One region of the Sodalis praecaptivus genome, then DNA from elsewhere that is predicted to be linked to it. Evidence: predicted binding sites of a transcription regulator. Region 1 holds the regulator's gene; each other region holds the start of a gene.
The links. The regulator Fur, encoded in region 1, represses iron uptake genes when iron is present. The targets are predictions, from matches to a motif close to ATAATAATGAGAACNACTATCAA.

Region 1 (4,242 bases):
GATAATTTGGGCGTACTGGCCCGTCCCCTGGGTGAAAATCATCGCACGCTGCAAATTGATTTGCGCAACCACGGCCTGTCCCCCCACGCCCCCACCATGGGTTACGACGAAATGGCGCGGGATGTGCTGGCGTTACTGGACGCGCTGCTTATTGAGCGCTGTATCGTCATCGGTCATTCGATGGGCGGCAAGGTGGCAATGACGCTTTGCGCGCTGGCGCCGGCGCGCATTGCGCAGGCGGTGGTGATCGATATGGCGCCGGTGGCCTATCAGGTCCGCCGCCATGACGCCATTTTCGCCGCCCTGGCGCGCGTCAGCGAGTCTGGGATAACGCAGCGCAGCGACGCCGCACGGCTGATGGAACAGGATATTGACGACCCGGGCACCATTCAGTTTCTACTGAAATCGTTTGATCAGGGACAATGGCGTTTCGCTCTTGACAGCATCCAGCATAATTACGCCGACATTATCGGCTGGCGAACACTGCCCCCCTGGCCGGGGCCGATACTGTTTATCCGCGGCGGTAATTCCCCCTATCTGGATGATCGCTACCGCGAGACTCTCCGCCGGCAATTTCCCCGCGCCCGCGCCCATGTGGTGGCCGGCGCCGGCCATTGGGTGCATGCCGAAAAACCGCAGGCGGTAGTGCGCGCTGTCGCGCGTTTTCTGACGGAAGCATCAGCCGGACGCGGCAGTTAGCCATTGTCGCCACCCGCTTCACTGGGGTAAGATGACGGGTTTTTGGATGCCGGCTACCTCCAGGGACCGGTGAAACTAACGCTACGGAGGACGCCGGCCAGGGCTCAGGCCAGCCGCCGGCGACCCCGCCGCTTACGGTTGCATATTCCCTTCATCAACTATGGCAAAAGAACAAACGGACCGCACTACGCTGGATTTATTTACGGATGAACGCCGCCCGGGAAGGCCGAAAACCAGTCCTCTTTCTCGGGATGAGCAGCTCAGAATCAATAAGCGTAACCAGCTGCGGCGTGACAAAGTGCGCGGGCTGCGTCGAGTGGAGTTGAAAATCAATGCGCAGGCGGTGGATGCGCTGAATAAACTGGCCGATCAGCGGGATATATCCCGCAGTGAGCTTATCGAACTTATCCTGCTGGCGGAGCTTGAACGCCAGCGGCCCGCCGGCTGAAGGAGGGGTCCCGCGGCGGCAGAGCGTCATTTGTGGCACAGGCCTTAAACAGACCGATCGCTGGCCGTAAAGCAGGCCGCGCGTCTGCCTGCCGCTAAACCGTGGCACAGGCATTAGGCCGGCACGCCTTTGCACCTGCGGCGTACACGTCACGGCGGGCGCAATTGACGCAAAAAGCCCCCGCCGGCAGGTATCTCCTTAAGTGAGGGTCTGCTATCATTGCCCTTATCAGCTTAAGGTTGACGATTGGGCATACCCTTAATTTTTATGAGGTTTTGATATTCATGGCGAGTGTAGGCATTTTCTTTGGCAGTGATACCGGCAATACCGAAAATATTGCCAAGATGATCCAAAAGCAACTGGGTACCGATGTTGCTGATGTTTTTGACATCGCCAAAAGCAGCAAAGAAGATCTGGAACAGTATGACCGGCTGCTGCTGGGTATCCCGACCTGGTATTACGGCGAAGCGCAGTGCGACTGGGATGATTTTTTCCCGACGTTGGAAGAGGTCGATTTCAGCGGCAAGATAGTTGCGCTATTCGGCTGCGGCGATCAGGAAGATTACGCGGAGTATTTCTGCGATGCGATGGGCACCCTGCGGGACATTATTGAACCCCACGGCGCCACGCTGGTCGGCCATTGGCCTACCGCCGGCTATCATTTCGAGGCGTCCAAAGGGCTGGCGGACGACGACCACTTTATTGGTCTGGCCATTGATGAGGACCGCCAGCCCGAGCTTACCGCCGAACGCGTCGACGGCTGGGTCAAACAGGTTCGCGAAGAGATGAATTTGGCTTAACGCCTTACCGCCGTCCGGCCTCCCCGGACGGCATGATGCCGCATTGTATGCTTGATAAATAATTCCTTTCAAATTGATAGCTACAATTTTGTAACTTTTTCCGCCAAAGCAGTACAATGGCACCACACTTTGTGTGATTTTTTAAACCTAAAGAGGTAACATAGTCCTTACTCGCTGAGTGGGCTATAATGAAAATGAGTCTCTTTTTCATTTCTGACCGCGAGTTCTATAATGAGACAGTGATACATTTTTCGGGCCGACGATTGTTATAGGCTGTGTTAGCTTATAACTTGATTATCAAGTAACAGGACCAAACCCGCATGACTGACAATAACATCGCATTAAAGAAGGCCGGCCTGAAAGTGACCCTTCCCAGGCTCAAAATCCTGGAAGTGTTGCAAGACCCGGAATGCCACCACGTCAGTGCGGAAGATCTGTATAAAAAGCTGATCGATATGGGTGAGGAAATCGGGCTGGCCACCGTTTACCGCGTACTCAATCAGTTCGATGACGCCGGCATTGTCACCCGCCACAACTTTGAGGGCGGCAAATCGGTTTTCGAGCTCACCCAGCAACACCATCACGATCACCTGATTTGCCTGGATTGCGGCAAGGTCATCGAATTTCGCGATGAGTTTATCGAGGCGCGCCAGCGCGACATCGCGAAAAAGCACAATATCAAACTGACCAACCACAGCCTCTATCTTTATGGCCATTGCGCGGAAGGCGACTGCCGTGAAGATGAAACCTTGCATGATATAGATGATCCGCACGTCGTAAAATTCTGACACCCGTCCTACGCCGTCACGTTACCGCCATACAATCACGACCGTATAAAGAGAAACCGCCGCCGGCGGTTTTTTCTCGCCTTGCTTTTACACTTCATAACGCCCCTTTTTTCTTACTTGCCGCCATCCCGCTATTCTCCCGTACTGAATCAGCCTTTCACCCGATGACGGCGGGGAAGTTAACTTCTTAGGCTATTGGGCAGTGGGCTTATAGGCCGATAAATTATTATCAGCCCCTAGCCCGGCCCTGCCCCCAAAAAAACAGGGGAGCAGGGATCCGTTCACAGCGCTTACCCACCGAGCCCTCCCTGGAAGCGGTAACGCTGTCTCCTAACGTCTTTGGTCGACCTACAGGTATCCCGATGATGAAACCTATCCTGCAAGACACCCCTGTGCCGCCCGCGGCTGTGGCATCGCTGGCAGCGCCTCCCGCCACGCGAACGCCGCTCACGTCTGAACCCAACGGCGTAAGGCAAGCAAAATGGTTACGCCCAGCCACCGCGGCGAGGAGCACACCCCCGGCATCCCCGCGCCCCGTGCGTATTGATGCGGCGCTTGCCAACGTCACCACCCTGCTTACTCCCGTACCGTCGCGCCCCAGCAAAAACGCCCAACGCGACGCCGCGACCGGTTGGCAGCCGGCCACGCCATCTGGCTCCCTGCCGCGACGGTTACACAACCCGCAACGCGATACCGCGGCCGGTGCATACCCGTCTAGACAATCGCCCTCATCGCCGGTGACCCTCAGACGTCCGCGGGATCCCGTCGCGGCAGTGGCGAGCCAGGCTCCGCCGCGGCCGCCGAAACCTTCGCCGTTGACGGCAGGCACCTGCGGCGATAGTTCCCGCATGTATGCGCAAATCGATCATGAGGCCCTGCCCACGTTTCGCTCAACGGGTATCACGTTCGTTCCCTACGACAAAACCGTTTACGCCACTCTGCACGGCCCTGAGCCCCTCATCTCTGACGCCCACGGGGCCCCAGAGGGGAGGGTGCATTCCTGGATCGATTTTAGCGTCGAGAGAAAAAAGCATGCGGCGTTCGCGGCGTTGACATCCCGCGTTAAGCAACTGGTGGGTGACAAGGTGATCCCGTGCAAATATGCGCCGCCGGCCGATGCGTTAGATAACAGCTACATCTGGGCCGACAGGCCCAACCATTATCAGCTACGCCTCAGGCACCATCCGCACGCCTATAGCTTGGATAAGCTTGAAAACTTGCCGCAAGCGTTGCAGCGCGGGCAGCAAGAGGAATAAGCGGCGCAGCGTAACCGCTTCCCCCTGCGCCAGAAACGGAAAGATCACGGCGCGGGGGGCAAGATCACATCCCGGCTTTCGCGGCCCAGGTGTCGCGCAGCCCCACGGTGCGGTTGAACACCGGATGGGAGGGGCTGGAGTAGCGGCTGTCGGCGCAAAAATAGCCTTCGCGCTCAAACTGGAAAGGTTCATCCGCATTGGCTGCCGGTACGCCGGCTTCGACAAAGCCCTGCCGGATAACCAGCGAATCC
Region 2 (4,242 bases), 1.8 Mb from region 1:
CCGCCTCTTGCCATGCCCCTGCGGACTGCATGCGGGCAATATCGGCGAAATCCACGCTCGCCAGAACCAGGGAGGCGGAGTGCAATCCGCCCAGGCGCTCGCTGACGCCCTGATTGATTAACCGATAATACGGCACGGTGGATTCCCAACTCATGCCGCCTAGCAATCCCAATGTTTTCATCCGCTTTCCTTTGGCGTGCGTCGCCATGGTGAGGAGTACCCGGCTCAATAGGGTCTCCGTGTGGATAATTCTTGTGTTATTCCCGGCGCTCGATAAAGATACCGTCTGGCGCAGCGTTAGCCCACGTCATTCTGACGCCTTTTTTCTCATTTTGGCGAACAGTAAGGAATCTCTATGGTATATCAGGCCAGCCCGTCCCGTTACGAAACGATGGAATATCACCGCTGTGGCAACAGCGGACTGAAACTGCCGGCGGTCTCGCTGGGGCTTTGGCACAATTTTGGCGATGCCACTTTGTTGGACACCAGCCGCCAAATGCTGCGTCATGCCTTCGATCTGGGCATTACCCATTTCGATCTCGCCAATAATTATGGTCCACCGCCGGGATCGGCGGAGGAAAACTTTGGCCGGCTGCTGCGCGAGGATTTTACGCCCTACCGCGATGAACTGGTTATCTCCACCAAGGCGGGTTACACCATGTGGCAGGGGCCTTATGGTGATTGGGGATCGAAAAAATATCTGGTGGCTAGCCTGAACCAGAGTTTGCGGCGCCTGGGGCTGGATTATGTGGATATTTTCTATCATCACCGGCCGGATCCGGACACGCCCCTGGAGGAAACCATGGCGGCGCTGGATCTCCTGGTGCGCCAGGGTAAGGCGCTGTATATCGGTCTGTCGAATTACCCGGCGCCGCTGGCGGAGCGGGCATTCAATCTGTTGCGTGAACTGGGCACGCCCTGTCTTATTCATCAGCCGAAATATTCGATGTTCGAGCGCTGGGTGGAACCGCAATTATTATCCAGTCTGGCCAGCCATGGCGTCGGCGCAATCGCCTTTTCGCCGCTGGCGGGCGGAGTACTGACCGATCGGTATATTCACGGTATCCCGGAAGACTCGCGCGCCGCCAGCCAGAGCGTCTTTCTCTCCGGCGCGCAGTTGACCGAGGAGAAGATGGCGAAAGTTCGCCGCCTCAACGCGGTGGCCGCCGCACGAGGGCAAAAATTGGCGCAAATGGCGCTGGCGTGGGTGCTGCGGGGCGATCGGGTCACGTCAGTGCTGATTGGCGCCAGCAAAACCGCACAAATTGACGATGCGGTCGCCATGTTGTCCAACCGGCAATTTAGCGAGCGTGAGCTGGCCGAGATCGAGGCCATCCTGGCCTGATCTAATGTCCCATGGCGGTGCCGATCAACAAGTAGATATTCAGCGTGACGACCACCGCCACGATAAGCCAGCCCAGCGTGTTGATGAGCGGCCGATTAACCAATTCGTTCATCAGTTGGCGGTTGCCGGTGAAGACCAGCAGCGGCACGAGCGCCAGCGCGATGCCGAAGCTGAGCAGTACCTGGCTCAACACCAGGATGCGCGTCGGATCCAGCCCCAGCAGAATGACGACGAACGACGGCAGCATGGTTATCACCCGCCGCAGCAGCAGCGGGATATGGAAATGCACAAACCCCTGCATCACCACCTGGCCGGCCATCGTGCCTACCACCGTGGAGGAGAGCCCCGCCGCGACCAGACTCAAACCGAACACCGTAGCGGCGGTATGGTTGAGCAACGGTGACAACGTCAAGTAGGCTTCATCCAAATCAGCGATACCGGTATGTCCGCTGAAATGGAACGCCGCCGCCGCGGTCGCCATCATCGCCAGATTGACGAACCCGGCAATCGTCATGGCGATGGCCACATCCAGTTTAGTGGAAGAGTAACGTTCGGCGCGGCTGCCCTCGCGGCTATTCTGGGTTAGCGAGGAGTGCAAATAAATTACGTGCGGCATGATGGTGGCGCCCAACACGCCGGCGGCCAAGAATACCGCTTCGCCGTTGGGCAGCGTCGGCCAGAGCATGCCGGCGCCCAATTCGCTTAGCACCGGACGGGAATAAAACAACTCGGCGATATAGGCGGCGGCGACAAACAGCAGCAGGCCGCCTATCACCACTTCAAGCGGTTTTTGCCCGCGATTTTGCAGCATCAAGATTAAAAAGGTGACAACGCCGGTAATGATCGCGCCTTGAAGCAGCGTTACCCCCAGCAGCATTTTAAAGCCGATGGCGGCGCCGATAAATTCCGCCAGATCGGTGGCCATCGCGATGATTTCCGCCTGTACCCAATAGGCCCAGACCGCCGGACGGGGAAAACGATCGCGGATGTGTTCAGCCAGATTCTTGCCGGTGGCGATCCCCAATTTGGCGGACAAAAGCTGAATCAGCATCGCCATAATATTGGCCCATACCACCACCCACAGCAGCCGATAGCCAAAACTGGCGCCGGCTTGAATATTGGTCGCGAAATTACCGGGGTCGATATACCCAATCGCGGCGATAAAAGCCGGTCCGAGTAGGGAGAGCTTTACTTTTCTCGCTGCTCGATTGGCGTTATCCGCAGCACGGCTGTCCACCATAGTAATAACCCTTATCAACAAACATGTTTATGAGAATATACAAATGATAATGATTATCAAGTGCATTTAGAGCGATTCTGCTTATCTCTGCGATAGCAGCTATTAATGCACCGCATGTCCCACGGTCGGACGGCCCGGGCTCATCGTCGTTTCACCTTGACGCTAAAAGTATAGCACAGGCTATGTTTTAGCCTAGCACAGATCTTAACCTTTCGATCCTAATAATTAACAAAAATGCATAAAATTCTGGGTGTGGACGATAGCCGCGCAGGAGAGAAAGAGGATTTTGCTATATTTGCAACTTATAACTCGTTTTTACCTGCCCCGTTACATAGAATGAGCGGCGAATTCTGCCTGCCTCATTTTTGGAGCAACTATGTCCCGCACTTTGCACTTTGTCCTGGCGCTCGCCGTGGTGGCGATCCTGGCAATGTTGGTTAGCCGCGATCGTAAAAGCATTCGCGTGCGTTTTATTATCCAGCTGTTAGCGATTGAAATTTTACTCGCCTACTTTTTCCTCAATTCCCACATAGGTCTGGGCTTCGTGCAGGGTTTCTCCGCCCTGTTCGATAAGCTGCTGGGTTTTGCCGCCGAAGGCACCGGTTTCGTGTTCGGGAATATGAATAAACAGGGCCTGGCGTTCTTCTTCCTGAACGTCCTTTGCCCGATTGTGTTCATCTCGGCGCTTATCGGCATCCTGCAGCATATCCGCGTGCTGCCCTTCGTTATCCGCATCATCGGTACGGTGCTGTCGAAAATCAACGGCATGGGCAAACTGGAATCGTTCAACGCCGTGAGTTCGTTGATCCTCGGCCAGTCGGAAAACTTCATCGCCTATAAAGATATCCTCGGCAAAATGTCCGAACGGCGCATGTACACAATGGCCGCCACGGCGATGTCGACGGTGTCCATGTCCATCGTCGGCGCTTATATGACCATGCTGGCGCCCAAATATGTCGTGGCGGCGCTGGTGCTGAATATGTTTAGTACCTTTATCGTTCTATCGTTGCTCAATCCCTACCGGGTAGAGAAAGAAGAAGATTTGCAGATGAGCCATCTGCACGAAGGACAAAGTTTCTTTGAAATGCTGGGCGAATACATCCTCGCCGGGTTTAAAGTGGCCATTATCGTCGCGGCGATGCTTATCGGGTTTATCGCGCTGATCTCTGCCGTTAACGCGCTGTTTAGCCTGCTGTTCGGCATAAGTTTCCAGGGCATCCTCGGTTATATTTTCTTCCCGTTCGCCTGGGTGATGGGCGTGCCTGCGCACGAAGCGCTACAGGTGGGCAGCATTATGGCCACCAAATTGGTGTCGAATGAATTTGTGGCCATGATCGATTTGCAGAAAGTCGCCGGGGAATTATCGCCGCGCTCGGTGGGGATTCTGTCGGTGTTCTTGGTGTCGTTCGCCAACTTTTCCTCGATAGGCATCGTCGCCGGCGCAATCAAGGGCCTGAACGAGCATCAGGGCAACGTGGTCTCCCGCTACGGCCTGAAACTGGTTTATGGCTCTACGCTGGTCAGCGTGCTGTCGGCCGCCATCGCCGGCCTGGTGATTTAACGCCACGCCTGCCGCGTGAGATGCACTCCGGCCTGTCGGTCGGGACGGGTCAGCCTGGCTGGCCCGTTTTTTTTCTTGAAGACGCCCGCTCCAGAC
Region 3 (4,242 bases), 1.6 Mb from region 1:
ATGTCTTTCGTGGTACTCGTCATGACCGTGGCGCCCTTGCTGGCGCCGATTATCGGCGGCGGCCTGCTGGTGTTATTGAGCTGGCACGCGATTTTCTGGACCATCGGCCTGGCGGCGCTGGTGGCGACGATATTGGTGCTGGTGTTTATTCGCGAAACGCTGCCGCGCGAACGGCGGCAGAAGTTTCGCCTCAGCACTACCATCGGTAATTTCGGCTCGCTGTTTCGCCACAAGCGGGTGTTCAGTTACATGCTAGCCAGCGGTTTCTCGTTCGCCGGCATGTTTTCCTTTCTCAGCGCCGGGCCGTTTGTCTATATTGACCTCAACGGCGTGTCGCCGCAGAACTTCGGCTACTACTTTGCGCTCAACGTCGTATTCTTGTTCATCCTGACGCTTATCAATAGCCGCTTTGTCGCGCGTTTCGGGGCGCAAAGCATGTTCCGGCTGGGCCTGACGATCCAGTTTGGCACCGGTCTTTGGATGATAGCGGTGCTGGCGCTGCATCTCGGTTTCATTCCACTGGTAGTTGGCGTGGCGCTGTTTGTAGGCTGTGTGGCTATGGTGACCTCGAACGGGATGGCGGTGATCCTGGAAGATTTTCCGCATATGGCCGGCACGGCGTCGTCGCTGGCGGGCACGCTGCGTTTCGGCGTCGGGGCGGTCATCGGCGCGTTGCTGTCGCTGGCGACGTTCGATAGCGCCTGGCCGATGGTGCTTTCCATGGCGGTTTGCAGCAGCGTCGCGCTGCTGTGCTATTTGTACGCCAGCCGTCCGCGCAAGAGCAAAGTGCGGCCTTCGCTGGGCTAATCGACGCCTTCGGCTGGCGCCCCACGTCAAGCCGGCCTGTGCGCTTGCTCTGCCGGCTGCCCCCCACATCAAGCTGGCCTGCGCGCTTGCTCTGCCGGCTGGCGCCCCGCGCCAAGCTGGCCTGTGCGCCGTGCGTTGCCGCTTCGCGTCCCCTATCACGCTGACTTACGCCGTGTTCGGTTAATTCCTGTTTATGCCGGCCTGAACGGGTCGCGATGGGCGGCTAAGGCGCGCTTTTCCCAGCGCTAAACCGGTTGCGCTCCGCCTGACGCGGCGGCGCTGTCCAGCGCGTTGCCCTTGACTCACAAGGGAGTGCTATCCGCCTCGCCCGGGCCCCATCCGGGCGCTAAACCGGTTGCGCTTCGCCTGACGCGGCGGCGCTGTCCAGTGCGTTGCCCTTGACCCACAAGGGAGCGCTATCCGCCTCGTCCGGGCCCCATCCGGGCGCTAAACCGATTGCGCTTCGCCTGACGCGGCGGCGCTGTCCAGCGCGTTGCCCTTGACCCACAAGGGAGCGCTATCCGCCTCGCCCGGGCCCCATCCCGGCGCTAAACCGGTTGCGCTCCGCCTGACGCGGCAGCGCTATCCAGCGCGTTGCCCTTGACTCACAAGGGAGCGCTATCCGCCTCGCCCGGGCCCCATCCCGGCGCATAGCCGGCCCGCGCGGCCGCCGCCTCTGCCGTCATTTCCGCTGTTTTTCCTTACTTTCCGTAGGGATTGAGCGCGGTAGCAAAGTTGCAATTTTGCCGTCGATCACCTTGTTTTTCTTCCTAGGTAATGATAATCAATATCGTTCTTATTGACGTTTATTTACAATGGTCTGCCCTGGAGGCGGATGAGGATAAATGATGTTTGTACCGTTTCTTATCATGTTCAGGGAAGGGCTTGAAGCGGCGCTGATTGTTAGTCTCATCGCGGGTTACCTGAAAAAAACCGGACGCGGTCAATGGTTGACAAGGGTGTGGCTCGGTGCCATCACCGCGGCGCTGTTGTGCCTGGCGCTGGGGCTGGCGATTAACGCCACCACCGGTGAATTTCCGCAAAAGGAACAGGAGCTGTTCGAGGGCATCGTAGCGGTTATCGCCGTCGCCGTATTGACCTGGATGGTACTGTGGATGCGCAAAATGTCCCGTTCGGTGAAAAATCAGCTGGAAATGGCGGTGGACCAGGCCCTGGCGCAATCCCAGCGTCAGGGATGGGCGCTCACCGGCATGGTGTTTTTTGCCGTGGCGCGTGAAGGCCTGGAGTCGGTGTTCTTCTTGCTGGCGGCGTTCAGCCAGGATGTGGGCATCGCCGCGCCGATCGGCGCGGTATTGGGTTTGGCCTGCGCCATCGCGCTGGGCATGGTGATGTACTGGACCGGTATCCGGCTGCCGCTGGCGGCCTTTTTCAAATGGACTAGCGTGTTTATTTTGTTTGTCGCCGCCGGGCTTGCCGCCGGCGCGATCCGCGCGTTCCATGAAGCCGGGTTGTGGAACGGCTACCAATCAATCGCCTTTGATTGGAGTCAGGTGCTGTCGACGCATACGCTATTCGGCACGCTTTTGGAAGGCCTGTTAGGCTACCAGGAAACACCGACGGTTAGCGAGGTGGCGGTATATTTGCTTTACCTGGTACCGGCGCTGATTTTGTTTTTCCTGCCGTCCCGGCACTCCCGGGCGGCGACGCTCGCCAAATAAGAAATTTTTCATCAGCCGCAAAACATCAGGATAATGTTATATGTCAACCCAACAACGTTTTGGCCGTCGCCTGGCGCCGGCGATGCTGTTCGCTCTGCCGGTATTCACGACAGCCAGCCTGCCCGCGCGAGCGGCGGATATCCCGGAAGTCAAGATCACCGTCAACGATAAACAATGTGAGCCGATGGCCTTGACCGTCAACGCGGGGAAAACCCGTTTCGTGGTCCATAATACCAGCCAGAAAGGGCTGGAATGGGAAATATTGAAAGGGGTGATGGTGGTGGAGGAGCGCGAAAATATCGCGCCGGGCTTTACCCAAAAAATGACCGCCAACCTGGAGCCGGGGGAGTATGACATGACCTGCGGGCTGTTAAGTAATCCCCGCGGTAAGCTGACGGTCACCGCCGACGGCAGCCAGAGCGGCACGCAACCGGATGCCATGGCGCTGGTGGGCCCCATCGCCGACTATAAAGTCTACGTCATCGGCGAGGTCGCGGAACTGGTCAAGGGCACCAAGGCCTTCACCGAGGCGATTAACCGCGGCGATTTGGCCACCGCCCAGCGTTTGTATGCGCCAACCCGCCAACATTATGAGCGCATCGAACCCATCGCCGAACTGTTCTCCGATTTGGACGAGAGTATCGACGCGCGGGAAGATGATTACGAGAAAAAGGCCGACGACCCGAAATTTACCGGCTTCCACCGGCTGGAAAAAACGCTGTTCGCTGATAAAACCACCGACGCGATGACGCCCTTCGCCGATAAGCTTTACCGCGATGTGCTGGAGTTGCAAAAACGCATCGGCGCACTGACCTTCCCGCCCAGTAAAGTCGTCGGTGGGGCCGCCGGCTTGATTGAGGAAGTGGCTTCGAGCAAAATCAGCGGTGAAGAGGATCGCTACAGCCGCACCGACCTGTGGGACTTCCAGGCCAATATCGACGGCGCGCAAAAAATTGTCAATCTGCTGCGCCCGCTGTTGACCAAAGCCAACGCGCCGTTACTGAGCAAAATTGACGGCAATTTCAGCAAAGTCGACACGGTGCTGGCAAAATACCGTACGGCGCAAGGTTTTGAATCCTATGAAAAACTGACCGAAGCCGATCGCAATGCGTTGAAGGGGCCGATCACCACGCTGGCGGAAGATCTTGCGCAGCTGCGCGGCGTGTTGGGGCTTGACTAGGGCAATGAGATTGATGCGTCGCAGTCACAAGAAGTCAGCCCGCCGGGACGGCACACCGTCCGCCACCCGTCGGCGTTTGTTACTCGGTCTGGGCGCCGCCGGCGGCGCGCTGGCGCTGAAGGCGGGCGCCGGCGAACCGGCGGTCAATGTGCCGCAGGCCGCAGAGGGCGCGTCGCCGGGAACGCTGTCGCCGGATGAGCGTTGGGAACGGCAGCCGTGCTTCGGCCTGCATCAGGCGGGCATCGTGACGCCCCAACAGGCGGCGATGATGCTGGTCGCCTTTGATGTGCTGGCGGACAACCGCCAGGATCTCGAGCGCTTGTTCCGGCTGTTGACCGCGCGTATCGCGTTTCTCACTACCGGCGGGCAGGCGCCGGCGGTGAATGAACGATTACCCCCTATGGATTCCGGCATACTCGGCGCGTCGATTTATCCTGATAACCTGACGATGACGGTCTCGGTGGGAGATTCGTTGTTCGATCAGCGCTTTGGCCTGACGGCACATAAACCGCTACGTTTGCAGCTGATGCGCCGGTTTCCCAATGACGCGCTTGACGCCGCGCTGTGCCACGGCGA

Region 2: SANT_RS06365 (Nramp family divalent metal transporter) is a predicted target of Fur. The motif match lies at 2,623-2,645, and genes of this name have one in related genera.
Region 3: efeU (iron uptake transporter permease EfeU) is a predicted target of Fur. The motif match lies at 1,585-1,607, and genes of this name have one in related genera.

Annotation. Positions count from the first base shown of each region.
Region 1 is NZ_CP006569.1:3,221,927-3,226,168, forward strand. Features, by position in the region: gene ybfF (esterase) at 1-699, shown strand, start outside; gene ybfE (LexA regulated protein) at 860-1,147, shown strand; gene fldA (flavodoxin FldA) at 1,432-1,947, shown strand; gene fur (ferric iron uptake transcriptional regulator) at 2,268-2,735, shown strand; gene SANT_RS14235 (hypothetical protein) at 3,098-3,991, shown strand; gene glnS (glutamine--tRNA ligase) at 4,056-4,242, opposite strand, start outside.
Region 2 is NZ_CP006569.1:1,426,833-1,431,074, reverse strand. Features, by position in the region: gene SANT_RS06375 (aspartate/glutamate racemase family protein) at 1-181, opposite strand, end outside; gene mgrA (L-glyceraldehyde 3-phosphate reductase) at 356-1,345, shown strand; gene SANT_RS06365 (Nramp family divalent metal transporter) at 1,347-2,585, opposite strand; gene SANT_RS06360 (NupC/NupG family nucleoside CNT transporter) at 2,962-4,146, shown strand.
Region 3 is NZ_CP006569.1:1,583,951-1,588,192, forward strand. Features, by position in the region: gene SANT_RS07040 (Bcr/CflA family multidrug efflux MFS transporter) at 1-807, shown strand, start outside; gene efeU (iron uptake transporter permease EfeU) at 1,656-2,486, shown strand; gene efeO (iron uptake system protein EfeO) at 2,527-3,666, shown strand; gene efeB (iron uptake transporter deferrochelatase/peroxidase subunit) at 3,680-4,242, shown strand, end outside.